Regions from separate parts of the Marinomonas pontica genome, predicted to be linked through region 2. Evidence: predicted binding sites of a transcription regulator. Region 2 holds the regulator's gene; the other holds the start of a gene.
What was found. Region 2 encodes FNR, which switches genes on or off when oxygen is low (the NO sensors DNR and NnrR bind a similar motif). Its sites were predicted from a motif close to TTGATNTANATCAA; they were not measured.

Region 1: a site for FNR is predicted at 5,961-5,974, ahead of AABA11_RS01965 (histone deacetylase family protein). Genes of this name have one in related genera too.

Annotation. Positions count from the first base shown of each region.
Region 1 is NZ_AP027271.1:408,462-417,607, reverse strand. It holds gene cysP (thiosulfate ABC transporter substrate-binding protein CysP) at 1-738, shown strand, start outside; gene cysT (sulfate/thiosulfate ABC transporter permease CysT) at 836-1,696, shown strand; gene cysW (sulfate ABC transporter permease subunit CysW) at 1,706-2,587, shown strand; gene AABA11_RS01975 (sulfate/molybdate ABC transporter ATP-binding protein) at 2,584-3,678, shown strand; gene AABA11_RS01970 (GlxA family transcriptional regulator) at 3,865-4,926, shown strand; gene AABA11_RS01965 (histone deacetylase family protein) at 4,963-5,886, opposite strand; gene AABA11_RS01960 (bifunctional acetate--CoA ligase family protein/GNAT family N-acetyltransferase) at 6,097-8,490, shown strand; gene AABA11_RS01955 (septal ring lytic transglycosylase RlpA family protein) at 8,487-8,870, opposite strand; gene AABA11_RS01950 (AbrB family transcriptional regulator) at 9,127-9,146, shown strand, end outside.
Region 2 is NZ_AP027271.1:1,758,573-1,767,718, reverse strand. It holds gene adhP (alcohol dehydrogenase AdhP) at 1-792, opposite strand, end outside; gene AABA11_RS08245 (hypothetical protein) at 1,003-1,308, shown strand; gene AABA11_RS08240 (CBS domain-containing protein) at 1,353-1,946, shown strand; gene tusA (sulfurtransferase TusA) at 2,003-2,236, opposite strand; gene AABA11_RS08230 (alpha/beta family hydrolase) at 2,256-2,852, opposite strand; gene hemN (oxygen-independent coproporphyrinogen III oxidase) at 3,037-4,407, shown strand; gene fnr (fumarate/nitrate reduction transcriptional regulator Fnr) at 4,429-5,190, shown strand; gene AABA11_RS08215 (adenine phosphoribosyltransferase) at 5,213-5,755, shown strand; gene AABA11_RS08210 (YfaZ family outer membrane protein) at 5,838-6,401, opposite strand; gene ttcA (tRNA 2-thiocytidine(32) synthetase TtcA) at 6,412-7,251, opposite strand; gene AABA11_RS08200 (SprT family zinc-dependent metalloprotease) at 7,372-7,896, opposite strand; gene AABA11_RS08195 (RecQ family ATP-dependent DNA helicase) at 7,893-9,146, opposite strand, start outside.

The DNA of each region.
Region 1 (9,146 bases), 1.4 Mb from region 2:
GACGTTCAAGTTCTGCATGACAAAGGCCGTATGATTCCAGCCGATTGGAAAAATGAATTCCCAAATGCCAGCTCGCCTTATTATTCAACGATTGCTTTCCTAGTTCGTAAAGGCAATCCGAAAAACATCAAAAGTTGGGGCGATCTAGCCGGTAACGATGTGGCATTGGTGTTCCCAAATCCAAAAACCTCTGGCAATGGCCGTTACACGTTCTTAGCCGCTTACGGTTATGCACAAAATACTTTTGGTAAAGACAACGAAGCGAAAGTCGACGATTTTCTAGGTACTTTCCTGAAAAACGTGTCTGTGTTTGATACCGGCGGCCGTGGCGCAACAACGACTTTCGTTGAGCGTGGCATTGGTGATGTGTTGATCACCTTCGAATCCGAAGTAAACAACATTCGTAACCAATACGGTGCAGACAAGTACGAAGTGGTTGTACCAAAAACCTCTATCTTGGCGGAATTCCCAGTCGCTGTAGTGGAAAAAAATGCGAAGAAAAATGGCACCGAAGCCGTGTCTCGTGAATACCTAAGCTACTTGTACAGCGAGGAATCTCAGCGTCTATTGGCGGGTTTCAACTACCGCGTGCATAACGACGTAGTGAAAGCCGAATTTGCTGACAAGTTCCCAGAAGTTAACTTGCTAACCGTCGAAAACATTGCAGGTGGCTGGCCACAAGCAACTAAAGAATTATTCGCAAATGGTGGTAAACTAGACCAACTTCAGCGCCGCTAATATCACATAGAGAAACACTAGCCGGATACGCACGCGTGTTCGGCTTTTCTGTCTCTGAACAGCGCGTTTAATTATTAAGAACACCATAGGCAAAAACATGGCAACACATCTAAGCGCGACCGAAACACGGCCTCGCCATAAGCGAGTTTTGCCCGGACTCAGTTTGAGTTTGGGCACGTCTCTGCTGTTTATCAGCTTGATTCTATTACTCCCCATGAGCGGACTGGTGATGCAATCGGTCGATATGGGCTGGGACAGATATTGGCAAGTCATCAGTGACGAACGCGTGGTTGCCAGTTACAAGGTGACGCTGTGGGCGGCGTTAATTGCTTCTGTTTTCAATGGTTTTTTTGGCCTTCTACTCGCTTGGGTGTTGGTGCGATACGACTTCCCCGGACGCCGTATTTTAGATGCCTTAGTCGATTTGCCTTTTGCGTTGCCAACAGCGGTGGCAGGTATCACCTTGGCGACTTTGTACGCTCAAAACGGTTGGTATGGTGACATCCTTGAAAGCCTAGGGCTAAAAGTGGCTTACACACCTTGGGGCATTGTACTTGCCATGGCGTTTACCAGTATTCCCTTCGTGGTTCGAACGGTACAGCCCGTTTTGGAAGAACTGTCACCAGAAGAGGAAGAAGCAGGAATGACGCTGGGCGCGTCCGATTGGTCGGTATTTCGTCGGGTTATTTTCCCCGCCTTATGGCCAGCTTTGATGACGGGCATTGCCTTGTCTTTCACTCGTAGCTTAGGCGAATTTGGCGCGGTGATTTTTATCGCAGGCAACATGCCTTACGTCAGCGAGATTACGTCTTTGATGATCTTCGTTAGCTTACAAGAGTTCGATTTTCCTGCCGCCAGCGCCATTGCCTCGGTCGTGTTGATGGCGTCGCTCGTCCTCTTGTTCGCCATTAACATTTGGCAGGCACGTTATTTACGTCGTCTTCACGGACGCAGTTAGGAAGCTTATATGTCATCGTCTAAACACTCATCAAACCAACTTCGAGTCGGCGACAGCCCATTGGTGAAATGGTTACTCATTGGTCTCACGCTGTTTTTGACCGCGATTTTGTTAGTCGTGCCGCTGATTGCCATCTTCCAACAAGCCTTTGTGGAAGGCGCAGCGCACTACTTCAACAGTTTGATTGAAGCTGATACCTTGCACGCCATTGGTTTGACTCTAGTCGTTGCAGCGTTAACCGTGCCTATCAACTTGGTATTCGGTGTGATGCTGGCATGGGCCGTAACCCGCTTTGAATTCCCTGGTCGCAAACTCTTGATGACCCTGATGGATATTCCCTTCGCCGTGTCGCCCGTGGTAGCTGGTCTACTTTATCTATTGTTGTACGGCAATAACGGTTGGATTGGCTCTTGGCTTTATGATCAAGACATCCAATTGATGTTCGCTTGGCCGGGCATTGTCATGGTCACCGTGTTTGTGACTTGTCCATTTGTGGCTCGTGAATTGATCCCGCTGATGCAACAACAAGGTCGAGAAGACGAAGAAGCGGCGGTAATTCTGGGCGCTTCTGGCTGGCAATTATTCCGCCGAGTGACGTTACCGAATATTAAATGGGCGCTGATTTATGGCGTGATCCTGACCAACGCGCGTGCGGTTGGGGAATTCGGCGCTGTGTCTGTGGTGTCCGGCAATATTCGCGGTGAAACCAACACGCTGCCATTACAGGTACAAGCCCAGTATGAGGATTATCAAGCCGCTGCCGCGTTTGCCAGCGCCTCGCTTTTGGCAATGATTGCCCTACTTACCTTATTGCTGAAAGCCTTTATTGAATGGCGTCAGGAACGTAGTTTAAAAATTGAAGCTGAAAAAGAAAGACAGGTGACACAATGAGCATTTTGATTGAAAACATTTCCAAACACTTTGGGCATTTTCAAGCCTTGTCACCGTTGTCATTGGACATCCACGAAGGCGAAATGATTGGCTTGCTTGGACCATCCGGTTCTGGAAAAACCACGTTATTGCGTATTATTGCTGGATTAGAAGGCGCAGACACTGGCCGCATTCAGTTTGGTGACAGAGACGTAACCAACTTACATGTGCGAGATCGTCGCGTAGGATTTGTGTTCCAAAACTACGCCTTGTTCCGCCACATGACAGTGGCGGATAACGTCGCCTTTGGCTTAGAAGTCTTACCACGTAAAGAACGCCCAACCCCGACTGAAATAAAAAACCGCGTGATGCATTTATTGGAAATGGTGCAGCTTGAGCATCTTGCCAGCCGTTTCCCATCCCAGCTTTCTGGCGGTCAAAAACAACGTATTGCTTTGGCACGTGCCTTGGCGACTCAGCCTGAAGTCTTGCTACTAGACGAACCCTTTGGTGCTTTAGATGCCAAGGTTCGTAAAGAGCTACGTCGCTGGTTGCGCGGATTGCACGACGAACTAGGCTTCACCAGCGTGTTTGTCACCCATGACCAAGAAGAAGCCTTGGAGCTGTCTGATCGCGTTGTCGTGATGAGCAACGGCCACATAGAGCAAATCGACCAACCCGGTGCGCTTTATGCCTCACCCAACAGCCGATTTGTGTTCGACTTTCTTGGTAACGCCAATGTTTTTGATGGCAAAGTAGAAAATGGCAAATGGCAAAATCTGCAAGCCAATATCGTTCTGCCAAATGGTGCAGAACAGAAAGACGGCCAACTGTACATTCGCTCCCATGAATTCTTTGTCTCAAGAGAACCAACGGTGCAAGCCAACTTGCCGCTGCGCGTGATTGCCATCAACCCAATTGGTGCTGAAGTTCGCCTAGAACTGACTCCGATTGATTGGCACAGCAACGACGTATGGGAAATCGACCTGCCTCACAAAGCATTCGATAAAAACGGCTTCGAAAAAGGCCAAACCTTATACGTTACACCGAAAGCAGGTTACTTCTTCGCCCATGACGCACAACAGCCCGTGCTATTGAATTGGGATCAATAATCGAATGCGAAAAGAGTCGCGAATTATGCGCGGCTCTTTTTCCTCTTCTGCCTCCCTCCCCAAAAAACGTCCTCTCTTAATTCCCCAACACAGCCAAGATAAACACTATATCGGCTTGAATAACGGCATTTATTTTGCATTTGAAATCGGATATTGTGTCCACAAACAAACATAAAGGGTAATAGAATGTTGGAAGTCAGTGAGAAGCTAAACGCCTCTTTGTTTCAGAGCCATCTGAAACGCTCAAACCATGCTTTCTCTCACTCCACGCTGACCAAAAACACTTCTGCACCAATAAGAAGAGCAAGCTTCGTGCTGCTGGACCATTTTTCAATGTCTTCCTTTTCCGTCGCTTTAGACACCTTGATCACATTGAATCTTGTCCACAGCCAGCCCATTTATGAATGCAAAACATACGGCCTGAAAGACAACAAAGCGCTCTCTGATATCTCGATCGAATTAACAACCGATGGCAACATCGAAGACATTGAAACAGACAAAGACTCTGTTCTTATTATTTGCGGTGGGTTTCGCAGCGCACTCAAACCCGAACCTGCGCTGAACAAAAAAATAGCCAAAGCCGCCCAATCTAGTGCCACTATTATGGGGCTTTGGAACGGCAGTTTTTACATCGCCGACAGCAAGATTAAAATTGGCGAGAGCATCTCTATTCATCAAGACAATAAAGCCATCATGCAAGAGCGCTTTCCGGCGTTACATTTATCAACGTCTGCTTTTACCGAGGAGGGTTCGTTGTTTACTTGCTCAGGGCCGAACACCGCGCTCGACATGATGCTTCACTTTATCAAAGGTGCGTATGGCGCGGATTGCTCCCAAGCCGTTGCCGAAGTCATCGGTTCTGACCGAATCCATAAAACAGACAACAAAGCGGCAAACCGATTTTTACGCTCCGACACGCATACGCCAGACTGTATAAAAGACGCCATTTTGCTGATGGAAAGTAACATAGAGGACCCATTAAGCATCGATGAACTCACCAAACTAGTGGGAATTTCCCGTCGCCAAATAGAAAGATTGTTCAAAATTAACGTCGGCGTTACGCCCGCCCGCTATTATATGGAATACCGCTTAACCCGTGCACGTCAGCTCATTCAGCAGTCAAACCTCAGCATTTTTGAGGTGTCAGTTGCCTGTGGATTTGTCAGTGCCGCCCACTTCAGCCGCACCTACCACCGCTTCTTTGGCCAACCACCAACGGACACTCGACGTACTTTCCAAGAGGAATAAGAGGCGAAATGGTAAGAAAAGTGCTCTGTTTTATAACTACAACTTCATCAAACTTTTGATATGACAAAACGCAGCGCGGCCGAGCGCGTCTATGTTGTAGCCGCCTTCCAAGACCGAGACAATTTTTCCATCACAATGTCGATCCGCTACGTCCATCAAAAGATCGGTGATCCACGTAAAGTCCGATTCGCTCAGCCTTAGTTGCCCCATAGGGTCTTCTTTGTGGGCGTCAAACCCTGCGGAAATCATAATAAGCTGTGGTTTGAACGCGTCCAAGGCAGGCAAGAGTTGCTCGGTAATAATGGCCTGGAAGGCGTCACTGCCAGACCCTGCTTCCAGAGGCATATGAAGAATATTATCGTGGGAAGCCCCCGGATCGCTGTAAGGGTAAAATGGGTGCTGATAGCTGGAGGCGTACAGTACGCTAGGATCGGTTTTGAAAATATCTTCTGTGCCGTTGCCATGATGAACGTCAAAATCCACAATCGCCACACGCTCTAGGCCAAACTGTTTAATGGCGTGACGAGTACCCACAGCGATATTATTGAACAGACAAAAACCCATGGCTTTGTCTTGTTCCGCATGATGACCAGGTGGTCGAATCGCGCAAAACGCATTGTCCATTTCACCAGACATCACCAAATCAACCGCTTGTACGACAGAGCCTGCGGCATACAAAGCCGCATCCAAGGTGTGCGGCATCATAATGGTTTCAGGCTCTAATTCAATGCTCCCTTCTTTTGGCGCGCGGGCAAACATGGCATCCACATACGCCGCTGAGTGCGTCTGATTCAGCTGCTCACGCGTCGCGGGCTCGGCTTCCAAACGGCGTAGAAAGTCCATTAATTGCCCCATGATCAATCGGTTTTGAATCGCACCAAGGCGCAGAGGAGATTCTGGGTGATCTTCCCCCATGTTGTGTTTGTCGCAATAGGTGTGTGTGATGTAAGCCGTGGTCATCTTTATTCCAGTATTGTTATTTTTGACGATTGCTATTTTTGACGTTTTTAATTGTTGTCTATTCTGACGTTTAATTGCTTGATATCAAGCCACACACGCTAAGGACAGTCTACCCTACGATGGTCTACCATTCGCACAGCAAAGAACTGTGCTACAGTCCTAAGACAGTGCTATGACTTCAAATATACGTGAGTTTCAGGAGACGATCAGGTGAGCCAACACGCATTACAATCTCTACTCGCGCCAAAATCGATGGTGGTGTTGACCGGTGATGATGCACAGAACCCGCTTATGCTGGCACTGTTAACCTCGTTGTCTGACGCTCAGAAATCTTGCCCTGTGTTTTTGTCGGGCGTTCAACCCGCCAAACCGTTTGCCTTTCCGCTCGTCACGCATTTAACCGAATTACCTCATAGTCCAGACATCGCGGTGCTGGTCGGCACACACAGTCATCAGTCGATGGAAGACATCATTGCGAGTTGCGGAGCGGCGGGAATTGGTTCTTTGCTGATGCTATCTTGGACGGGAGACAGTCAAGAGTCACTGATTGAAGCATTACGTCAACACAATGTGCGTTTGCTTGGCCCGAACAGCTTTGGCATTTGCCGCCCAAAACAAGGCGTTTATGCCTGGCTTGGCCTCACACAACCTTTAACTGGCCGACTCGCTCTAATGTCACAATCCGGCACGGTCGCGAGTGCCTTAGTCGATTGGGCGACATGGCAAGGCATTGGGTTCTCACAAGTCGTTTCGATGGGAACTCCCGTGGATGTGATGCCTTCGCAAGTACTGGACTATTTATCCAATGACTTTGAGAGTCAGGCGATTTTGATGTATTTGCAAAAAATTGGCCGCCCGACGCGCTTTCTCAGCAGTTTACGAGCAACCGGACGAAGCAAACCCGTGGCCGTGGTCACAGAACATTCGATCGGTGCGGACGAGCGAGTGCTGGACGCTGCTCTGAGCCGAACCGGCGCAGTACGAGGCCGTCGCTTAAACGATTTAATCGCGGCCGCGTCGGTCATGACCAACGCCCGTCGCGTCAAAGAGGGCTCGTTGTTAATTATTGGCAATGGCGCAGGACCGGGGGAACTCGCCGCGCAACGCGCCATGGAATTAGAGATTGATCTGCTCACACCAGAAGGCGAGCTCAGAGACAAACTGGAAACCACCATGGCAGGTCGTGGCGGCATAGGCCCAGTGACTACGGTTTGGGCAAGTTGCGCGACGGATCTGTTTATCGACCTTGCTGCCGACGCGTTACACAGTGACGACTGCGGTGCCGTACTGCTGACGCTAAGTCCTACGGCATTGATTGATATTGATTCCCTGTATGATCTCATCATCAAGCTGCATCGCACGCAGAAAAAACTCGTCATGGTGTGTTTACTCGGCGGTGGCAATATGACCAACATGCGCACACGCATCAACGAAGCGGGCATTCCCACTTTTAGAACGCCAGAAACCGCCATTGAAGGTTTTCAGTTTTTGGTGCAATTTCAACGCAACCAATTGCTCGCCAAGCAATCCCCAGACAGCCACGCTTTCCGCTTCAAAATTGACGTTTCCGAGGCAACAAAAGCCCTGAACCAACTGTTCAAAGACAAACAAAAAACGCCCAACGCCGATGCCTTACGGGAAATTTTTGAGCTGTTTCACATTCGTTTAATCACGCGCCGTCAGGCTTCCAATCAATTGTCTGCACCGATTCACCTGCGCGTTTTTCAAGACGCTGTGTTTGGCCCTGCCATTGGTTTGTCATTGGAAGGCGCTCAACAACACAAACAGGCGGAAGCCGTTGCTTTGCCACCGCTCAACACCATTCTGGCAAAAGATTTAATACAGCGCGCTTTTCCCGGTGAAGAGTCATTCGAACTAGAAAGCCTGCTGCGTAACTTATCTACCATGGTGTGTGAATTACCCGAAATTGAACGTCTCGACCTTGCAGACGTGCGACTCCACGACAGCGGCAGCGTTTACGCGGACGTGTCTGCTCAGCTTCGTTTATGCAAAAGTTGGCGCCGCTATGAACACCTCGCCATTCACCCTTACCCAAGACAATGGGTATCGGAGCGCGACCTAAAAAATGGCGAAACCGCCACCGTTAGACCCGTTTTACCAAGAGATGCGAGCATATTGGCCGATTTTGTGCGCAGCATGTCCCACGAAACCCGTTACTTTCGCTTTATCTCTAACATAGAAGAACTGACACCGCGCATGCTCGCCAGCATGTCGCACATAGACTACGACCGAGAAATGGCGTTACTTGCCGTCATTAACCGCGAAGGACAAGACCGGCTGGTAGGCACCGCGCGTTACATAGACAATTTTGATGATCAAAGTTGTGAGTTTGCGGTGGTATTAGGGGATGAGTTTCAGGGCTTGGGTTTGGCGTCTTATCTAATGCGACAACTGTTTCAGGTCGCCGCCGACAAAGGCATTCGAGTAATGAAAGGTATCGTCCTAGCCGAAAACAAACGCATGATCGAATTCTGTCGTCATTTGGGCTTTACCATACAGCGGGATCCAGACGATTTCGGCCAAGTCATCGCCACGATAAAGCTAACCCCCAGCTTGCTCGAAAAGTGTCGAGGTGCTTCCTAACGTAGCACTTCAATCTCTACTTCTATTACACCATCGCGAGTGTTTCCGATTCGTTGGAAAGCGGATTTACTCAGATCAATAATCCGACCGCGAACAAAGGGCCCTCGATCGTTGACTCGTACCACAACGCTTTTGCCATTCTCGATGTTGGTGACTTTGACTTTACTACCAAAAGGCAAACGTTTGTGGGCAGCTGTCATGGCTTTTTGATCAAACAATTCGCCACTCGCCGTTTTACGGCCTTGGTATTTCATCGCGTAATAACTGGCACCACCACTTTCTTCAAACCCAACCGCATCTGATCGGCTAATTGGGCCACTGGCGCAAGCCGTTAGCGCAAGAGAGAGCGTCACCCAAGATAAAATACTCATTACTCGCATTTTTTTCTTTTCCTTGAGGCATTAAAAAATAGTGCGGTTAATGGTAACCAGATAACGAGAAAAAACCAACGCTACCAAGCGAAACCTGCGTCAGCGTCCTGTCAGTTTCTTGGCGTATATTGATAAATGTTATGTTGCTGTCTCTACCTAATATCATGAGCACCTATGCTTAACATCACCGTCAGTGCCGACACGACATGATGGATTTCAGGTATGATGGCCCCGTTTTAAACGATGGATTGTCTCTGATTTTGCTATGCGCTCACCTTTTTTGTC
Region 2 (9,146 bases):
TGCTGGCAAACCCACTAAAACACACTTACCGCCACGTCGAATGACATCATAACTCTGCCTAAAGCCTGCTTTGCTTACTGCGGTACACACGCTGGCATGAACACCACCCGTGGCATGAAGAATATCTTCAACGACATTGTCAGTTTTAAAGTCACAGTACGCTTCTGCACCTAGCGAGATAGCAAGTTCTCGTTTCGCTTGGCCTGTGTCGACTGCAACAACCCGAAAACCCATAGCCACAGCATACTGGACAGCAAGATGGCCAAGTCCGCCGATGCCAAAAATGGCCACCCAGTTTCCAGGTTTCGCCTTGGAGACTTTGAGCGCTTTATAAGTAGTAACACCAGCACAAAACAATGGCGCCGCGTCAACAAAACTTAAATTAGCAGGCACTTTGACAACATAATCGGCATCCGCAGCACAATATTCCGCATAGCTACCATTAACGGAGTACCCAGCATTTTGTTGCGAGAGGCACAGGTTTTCATCGCCACTCAAGCAATATTCGCAATGACCACAAGCGCTGTATAACCAAGGAATTCCAACCCGATCACCTTGCTTAATGTGCTTCACAGCGCTGCCCACTTGAACAACCTCTCCAACACCTTCGTGTCCAGGTACCAACGGCAAAGTCGGTTTCACCGGCCAATCTCCATGGCATGCATGCAAATCAGTGTGACATACACCACAAGCATGAATTTTTACAAGTACCTGATGAGACTCAATGTTAGGCATTGGAATATCTTCAATGTTAAGGATAGACCCGAATGTGTTGGCGACCGCGGCTTTCATACTATTCTCCTGGTAGTTTGTGTTTCCTGTGATATAGCGTATCGGAAAACACCAAACAGAAAGTCGACATAGATCAAGCCTTATTCATTATGACCATAATGGTTCAACAAAGTAGCGGATCGTGAAAATATGCGGCATTTTGTAAAAAAGGCTGTAATTTCAATGGCATCAGGCCTATATTCAAAATATAAATCAAACATTTGGTGCTCCATGAAATTCCAACTCCTTATGATCATTGCCGTGATTGCGTCGTCAATTTTGACGATCTCTCAACGCGCTAATGCAAAAGAAGTTAATCAGTTTCGCTGGATGGAACCAATAGCCGAACAACACTGCGGCGAAGTGGTTGCTCTTGATGAAGAAAACGGATCAGATAAAGGCTGCTTGGCTCGTCATTCATCACATAGTTTCGCTGAAGCAACGTTTTCACGCTCCTTTTACAGAAGTTCCTATTTTCTCACATCAGCCATCCATAGCAACGTTAACCCTAGGGCGCCACCTTTTTCACTGATCTAACTCACCCCAATTTTTATCTATTCATTTTGTACTGGTGACTAATCATGAAAACGTTAACGTATGTATCAACAAAAAATGTAAATGAGCTAACTTGGCCTACCACTGTCGAGAACATCACTCTCTACTCATCCGCTTTGTCTGTGTTCACCGACTTTCAAAATGCAGGTCCTCGAGTCATTGAATCCAGCACCCCTGCTGATGAGCTCGTGCATTTAATGAGAAAAGAACACGTCCGAATGAAAATTGTCGTCGATGAAAACAACCAATTTATTGGGATCATTAGCTTAGAAGATTTATCTGAAGATGTGTTTATTAAGCAAGTAGCGAATGGGTTTAAGCGCTCTGAATTGATGGTTGCTGATTTGATGAGATCAAAAGAAGTGTTACTCGCTCTTTCTTATACGTCACTTAAACATTCAGATATTGAATCTCTTCTATTTAGTCAGCGCAATAATTCTTTGCAACATTTACTTGTCATAGATGAAGAGACAAAAGCAATACGAGGTCTGGTGTCTTCAAACGACGTCGCCCGTCACCTAAGGTTAGATATCGACGTTTCTTATTCAAGTTTTGAACAAACTTATCAAAGCGCAATTCATGGACAAAAAGAGTCCTCGAGTAATCTGAAAGTGGCTTAAAAACATTTAGAAATACCGGAAAGCCCAGAAAAAACTGGGCTTTCTTTCATTCTTTTTCAACTCGACTTTTTTTCAATCCAATAGTAGTAAACACTCCCTTCTTGTTCTTGCTTTACCAGTGTGTGCCCGAGAAATTGGCAAAACTTTGGTATATCGCGGGTTGTTGATGGGTCTGTCGCGATCACTTTAAGTATGTCTTTCGCAGCCATTTTTCTCATTTCCACATGCAGCATCATTACTGGCTCAGGGCACAGTAAATCCGTTGCATCAAGTACGGCTTGATATTCCATAGTATTCTTCTCTGCTGTATTAATCTCTGCACTCTAGCTTGTTGTCTAACCAATTTTTGGTGTGTGCGCTAATTTCTGAAATCGTATCATCGATGCTTCTATTGTATTTTTTTAGCGTCTTGAAGTCATGGTCTGCTCCCTCAATCCAAATGATTTCAACATTGCTGGGGAGGTTTTGACGACTTACCCACTCCAATGAGCCAAGCTGATCTCTTGTCCCTTGTATTATTAGACAGGGAGCGGTCAAATTTTCTAGGAATGACAATCGGTGCTTTTCTGGCTTCCCAGCGGGGTAAAAAGGAAAACCAAAACACACGACACCTTTGACCATTGGTAAATTAGTCAATTGACTAGCGACCCGTCCTCCCATTGATTTGCCTGCAACAATACAAGAGCGCTCTTGTTCGATGCACTTGCTAAACTCTGGGATTAGCGTATTAAACCGAGGGGGCGGTCTTTTTTTGCCTGAGCGTTCTTGTTCCTGCATATAAGAAAATGTCACAGGATACACGGTCTGTTGCGCTTCTTCTGAAAGCGAGCGACAAAGCTGCGTCATAAATTCATTTTTATGACCGACTCCCGCACCATGGGCGAGGTAAAAATGTGATGTTTTCATAGTATTCAGATTTTAAAAAAACCATTAAATCAAATTCCACGTTCGCTGAGAACGGTGGTCGAAAATTTTTGGGGAAGGTTTGTGTGTTTTTATCCTGTCAGCATGATAATTATTGATCTGCGTCAGAAAAGACCACACCGCTAAAGAGTAGACTTCCTATTAGAAATTTTAATAGGAACACACGATGATTTGGGATTCTTCACTTATTAGTAAGTATGATTTATCTGGGCCCCGCTATACTTCATACCCGACCGCGCCACAGTTTGATCCAGCAATCAGTAAGATTGCTCTAATCGACAAGATGTTAATGCCATCGGATGCCCCTTTGAGCTTATATTTCCACATACCATTTTGTGCACACCTTTGTTACTACTGTGCATGCAATAAAATTGTGACAAAGCAATATGACAAAGGTGTGGAATACGTCGAACTGCTCGGTGAAGAAATGAGGCTACGTAGCCTGATGCTCGATCACACCAGAGACGTTACGCAGTTGCATTTTGGCGGTGGAACTCCCACCTTTTTGACAGAAGAGCTGATCGCAACTCTGTTTGAAAACATCAAACAGTATTTCAATTTAGTAAATGATGGCACTCAAGATTACAGTATTGAGATAGATCCTAGAGAAATTACCTATTCAAAGCTGAAATTATTGACGGAAATGGGAATAAACCGAATCAGTATTGGTGTGCAAGACTTTGATGCTAAAGTACAAGAAGCCATTCATCGGGTTCAGCCGCTTACCATGGTGTCTGAGCTTGTGGACAATGCTCGCTCACTGGGCATTAAATCCATTAATTTTGATTTGATATATGGCCTGCCCTACCAGTCACTAGAGGGATTCAAAGAAACTCTTGATCAGGTGATTTCATTGTCTCCTGAACGTATTTCATTGTTTAACTATGCGCACCTGCCTGAGCGGTTTCGTGCTCAGAAACGCATTTTAGACAACACTCTTCCCTTACCCAATATCAAGCTAGATTTATTAAAAATGAGCATCGAATACCTAACCGCAGCGGGTTACGATTACATTGGTATGGATCATTTTGCTAAACCCAGCGATGAATTAGCGCTTGCTCAAAAACAAGGCAAGTTACAAAGAAATTTTCAAGGCTACACAACACATGCTGGTACAGACTTAGTGGCTTTTGGTGTGTCTGCTATTAGCGATTTAAATGGCATTTATATACAGAACTACACAGACTTATCTGCTTATAGGAGTAGTATTGAAAAAGGTCAACTAGCGATTGCAAAAGGGTACATTAGTGACCACGATGATAGAGTTAGACATCAGGTTATTATGACGCTCATATCTCAATTTAAATTGGACGTTACAGAGGTAGAGGAAAGGCACAAAATTCATTTCTTCGATTATTTTTCTCAGGAAATGGACAAGCTATCTCCTATGCTAGAAGATGGAATGATTGAAATAGACCAGTGTGGAATGCAGACCACAATTAAGGTTACCGAGCGTGGGCGTTTGCTTATTCGATGCATTTGTATGGTTTTCGATAAGCATTTAAACAACACAGTAAAATATTCTAAAGTAATATAGATGGATCTCAGGGAGAGCTAAATGTCAATGACACACACACATTCGCGTTTTAATAGCACGTTAACTTCGCAGTGCCAGAACTGCAGTTTAAGTGCACTATGCCTTCCAATTGCTCTAGCTGATGAAGACATCAATAGATTGGACCAAATTATTGAGCGTAAAAAACCACTCAAAAAAGGTGAATTCCTTTTTCGTCAGGGTGAAGCCTTTGATTCCGTTTACGCTGTTCGCTCTGGAACACTAAAAACGTTTAACATTACCTCTTTTGGTGAAGAACAAATTACTGGCTTTTATTGCCCTAGTGAGTTGGTAGGCCTAAGCGGCATTGACTCCAACACCTACCCTGTTTCTGCCAAGGCTTTAGAAACAACAACCGTCTGTGAGATACCATTTAGCCATCTAGAAGAGCTTTCGTCTCAGATACCATCATTAAAGCACCAACTGTTTAAAGTGATGAGCCGTAAGATTTCAGATGACCAACAAATGATGGTTTTACTCGGTAAAAAAAATGCGGATGAAAAAGTGGCCTCTTTCCTTTTAAATCTTTCGAATCGCTTCAAAAAACGAGGCTATTCGGCCAGCTCATTCCGTTTGTCTATGTCTCGTGGCGAAATTGGCAATTACTTGGGACTAGCAGTTGAAACGGTGAGCCGTGTCATTACTCGCTTTCAGAAAAGTGAACTGATCCATGTAGACGGAAAAGAAATTGAAATAGTTGATTTCCCAGAAATGCAAAAACTCGTTGGGGTTGCTAGTGATTGTGGTAAAATCTCTCACATTTGAATGATTTTGAGGCAATACCATAATGCTCTACGATGATTACTACGTTAAATCGCTAATCCAAACGGTTGAAGATTGGCCAAAACAAGGCATCAGCTTCCGAGATATCACCCCTATTTTTAGTGATCCTAAAGGGATGAGAATGGTAGTGGATGCTTATGTGCATCGTTATATGGCTACAGATATTACGCACATTGCTTGTATCGACGCGCGTGGCTTTTTGATCGCTGCTGTTTTAGCGTATGAACTTCAAAAGCCACTGATTTTGGTTCGCAAGAAAGGCAAGCTGCCTGGCAAAACCATCTCTCAAAAGTACGCTCTTGAGTATGGAGAAGCAGAGCTTGAAATCCAAGAAGGCTCTGTAAAGGCTGGAGATGAAGTTTTATTGTTTGACGACTTGATTGCAACCGGCGGCACTTTATTTGCTGCAATCAAATTGCTAACAAAACAAGGCGCAAATATTAAAGAAGTGGCGGCAATTATTGATTTACCTGATTTGGGTGGAAGCCAAAAATTACGCGACAGCGATATTCCAGTTTTTAGTCTGTGTGCCTACGACGGCGATTGATTGTAACAGATATAAAAGAGTGTAACTTGATATAAAAAAGGTGGCCTAGGCCACCTTTTTTATATCGTCCAGAAATCTAGAACTAGAAGTCTACTGTAGCACCGACAGACAAACCTTTGTTTGACTCTTTACGCGTATTGTCATCGTAAATAGTCACTGTCTTACCATAGCGAATGTAGGCACGTGCATTGCGCATCGTCATGTATTCTGCTCGGAACTCATATGTGTACATGTGATCCAGATTAGTGAAGGATAATACTTCGGGCGCATAGTACAATGAGCCGTAAATACTAACGCGATTAGCTTGTGGAATCGTGTAACGGTACCAACCACCTAAGCTCAGCGCCATTGACAGATCATCTTCATTATCTAAATCCGCATCGATAGCGTACAAACGTGCGCCAATGCCAACTTGTAACGGCCCGCTTGTGTCTGAGTCTTGTACGCTTAGACCAAGGTGAGCAGTCGACGTGCTTTCGTCTTTATCATGGGTGATACCCGCATCGATACCAAAGCTTCCCAAGTCTAAGTTTACGTCACCTTTAACAGTTTCATTGGTTAAGCTCACACCCGCTGTAGAAGCATTAACAACAGAAGCTCCAAGTATTCCAGCAGTAAGAAGCAATGTTTTATACGTAAAGTTCATTAGAAATATCCTATAACGAAATTATGTTCAGTCGGTTCAAAGCATCTGGCGCTTGCTTTAGACCTTTAAAATCAAATAACTCTGTGTCTGCTAAGTGCGATGGAACAACATTCTGCATAGCCGAAAACATTGTTTCCGTTCTACCAGGAAATTCTACTTCCCACTTTTGCAGCATATCTTTCACAACTTGTCGTTGAAGATTCTCTTGGGAGCCGCAAAGATTGCATGGAATAATGGGATATTCCTTCATCGTAGCAAACGCTTCAATGTCTTTTTCTTTGCAGTATGCCAAAGGGCGTATAACAACATGTTTACCATCATCACTTAGTAATTTTGGTGGCATGGATTTCAATTTTCCGCCAAAAAACATGTTTAAAAATAACGTTTCGAGAATGTCATCTCTATGGTGCCCTAGAGCAATTTTAGTTGCCCCTATTTCTTCGGCAAAACCGTACAAAGAACCACGACGTAAGCGCGAACAAAGGCCGCAAGTCGTTTTGCCTTCTGGTACGATTTCTTTAACAATACTGTAAGTATCACGCTCCAAAATATGGAAATCCACCCCTAACTCTTCCAAGTAGGCAGGTAGAATATGCTCCGGAAAACCTGGTTGTTTTTGATCCAAATTAACCGCAACGATACTAAAATTGATAGGAGCGCTCGCTTGTAAATTTCGTAAAATCTCAAGCATGGTATAAGAGTCTTTACCGCCCGATAAACACACCATTACTTTGTCACCGTCTTCAATCATGTTGAAGTCGGAAATAGCTTGGCCTGTCAGTCTGCGAAGACGCTTTTGGAGCTTATTCAGCTCTAACTTTTCTTTGGGTCTATTAGATAAATCCATCATATATACGCTGTAAACAAAACGGGCTCATCTTACTATAAGGAGGCTGGAATCGCATCAAAAATGAAGAACATAAGGCAAATGTGCATGAAAATTCATTATTACAAGGAGAAGAATGGCTTATTACTTGCTTTTGTCTACAAACTGTAAGGTTGATTTACAGCCCTTACAGATATACTCAGTTCCTTTCTGCGCTCGACTATGACGCTGTTTACTAAATTGATGCTTTTGGCATGAACATTGGTATTCGTACGCTTGTTTTTGCGGAGGTGTATCAAATGTGTGTGTACGGTTAGGCCTAAGCCCGTAGATTTTAATCATCACTGCTTGCCACTCTTTCCCATGCGGTTTAACTGTATTGCCATATATTTGATAAACGATTAAATGCGCTACTTCATGAGGGACTACGGTATCCATAAATTCACTTGGGTTTTGTTGATACATATACACATTAAAACGCAGCTCGTTCTTTTGCAGGTGTGCGGTTCCTGCAGCCCTTCCGCGTTGTTTAAGGTTACAAACAGGCCGCCTAAATCGATTATTAAAAAACACATCCGCCCTTTCAAAACAGGACTCAACTTTGTTGTTGATGTGTTCTAAGGCTTCTTCTTCGAGGCTGTGTCGTGCTTTTCTTGATAGTGCATTCATCCAGAAACAACCTCTTCGGAATCAATGTCATTTACCAACTTGATCAAGTCTTCCGCAAAATCAACGAAATATTCTTTAGATAATCCAGTCAATCGACTCAATGAGGCTACGGACTTAGGTCTTTGCGAACAAATAAGTCTTAATTGGGTGTCACTCAGTTTGTTTGTTTCACTGGTGGATTTCCAAGCTAAAACCTTGTGCCATCGTAGTGCTTCTCGACCGATCTGATCTTCTTCCATAGTGGGATAGTATTGTTCGTTAGGAACGATTATTTGCTCTTTGCCCTGAAGCACTGTCCGAGATTTTTCGTTAATTTGAACCGTAAATGTGTGGGATGAACCAATTGTAATGTATTCAAACGCAATAAGATGTCGTACGACGGACTTCCATTGAGCCTCGCTCAATTCTTTGCCTTTACCGAACAAAGGTAAACTCTCTGCTTTGGCGGATAAAACCGCTTTCGTCCTTTTGCCTAGCAAGACTTGTATCAACAAAGAGAAAGGTTGTACGCCCCGTGTATGATAAATCAACGACAGTAATTTTTGGCTGGCAATCGTCATATTTTGTTCGGCGCGATTAGACAAACATCGGTCACAATGCTGGCAAGCGTCAATTTTTTCATCGAAATGAGACAACAAGTTTTGCCTTCTACACCCTCGATTTTCGAGAATATAAAACAAATTATTCAGGTGTTGAGCGTCTGTTTCTTCGTGAAAAGACACTAACTGTTGCGCCTGTAACATATCCTGCAAACCATATAAAAGCAGTGATTTAGCGGGCTTACCATCTCGTCCGGCTCGACCAACTTCTTGAAAATAGGCTTCAGGGCTGTTGGGTAAATCCAAATGCACAACAAATCGAACATGAGCGATATCGATGCCCATTCCATAAGCGGTTGTGGCAACCATGATAGTGCCATGTCGTTCCGCGAAAAGGCGGTGATTTGTGTGTTTGTCTTGATCTAACATAGCAGCATGATAGCTTAAACTTGGCAGCCCGAGTGAGGTTAGCCAACCTGCGATTTCTTCTGTTTTTTTACGAGAACGACAGTAGACGATACCCGTTTCACCGGGTACTTCATGATGCAGAAAGTACAACAATTGCTGTTTCGCTTTTCGCTTTTGCGCAATATGAATCTTTATATTTGTTCGGTCAAAACTGCTTCGCAACACATGACAATCGGTCAAATTTAACGAGGTTTGAATTGTCTGAATGGTATTTTGATCAACTGTCCCTGTCAGAGCAATGAT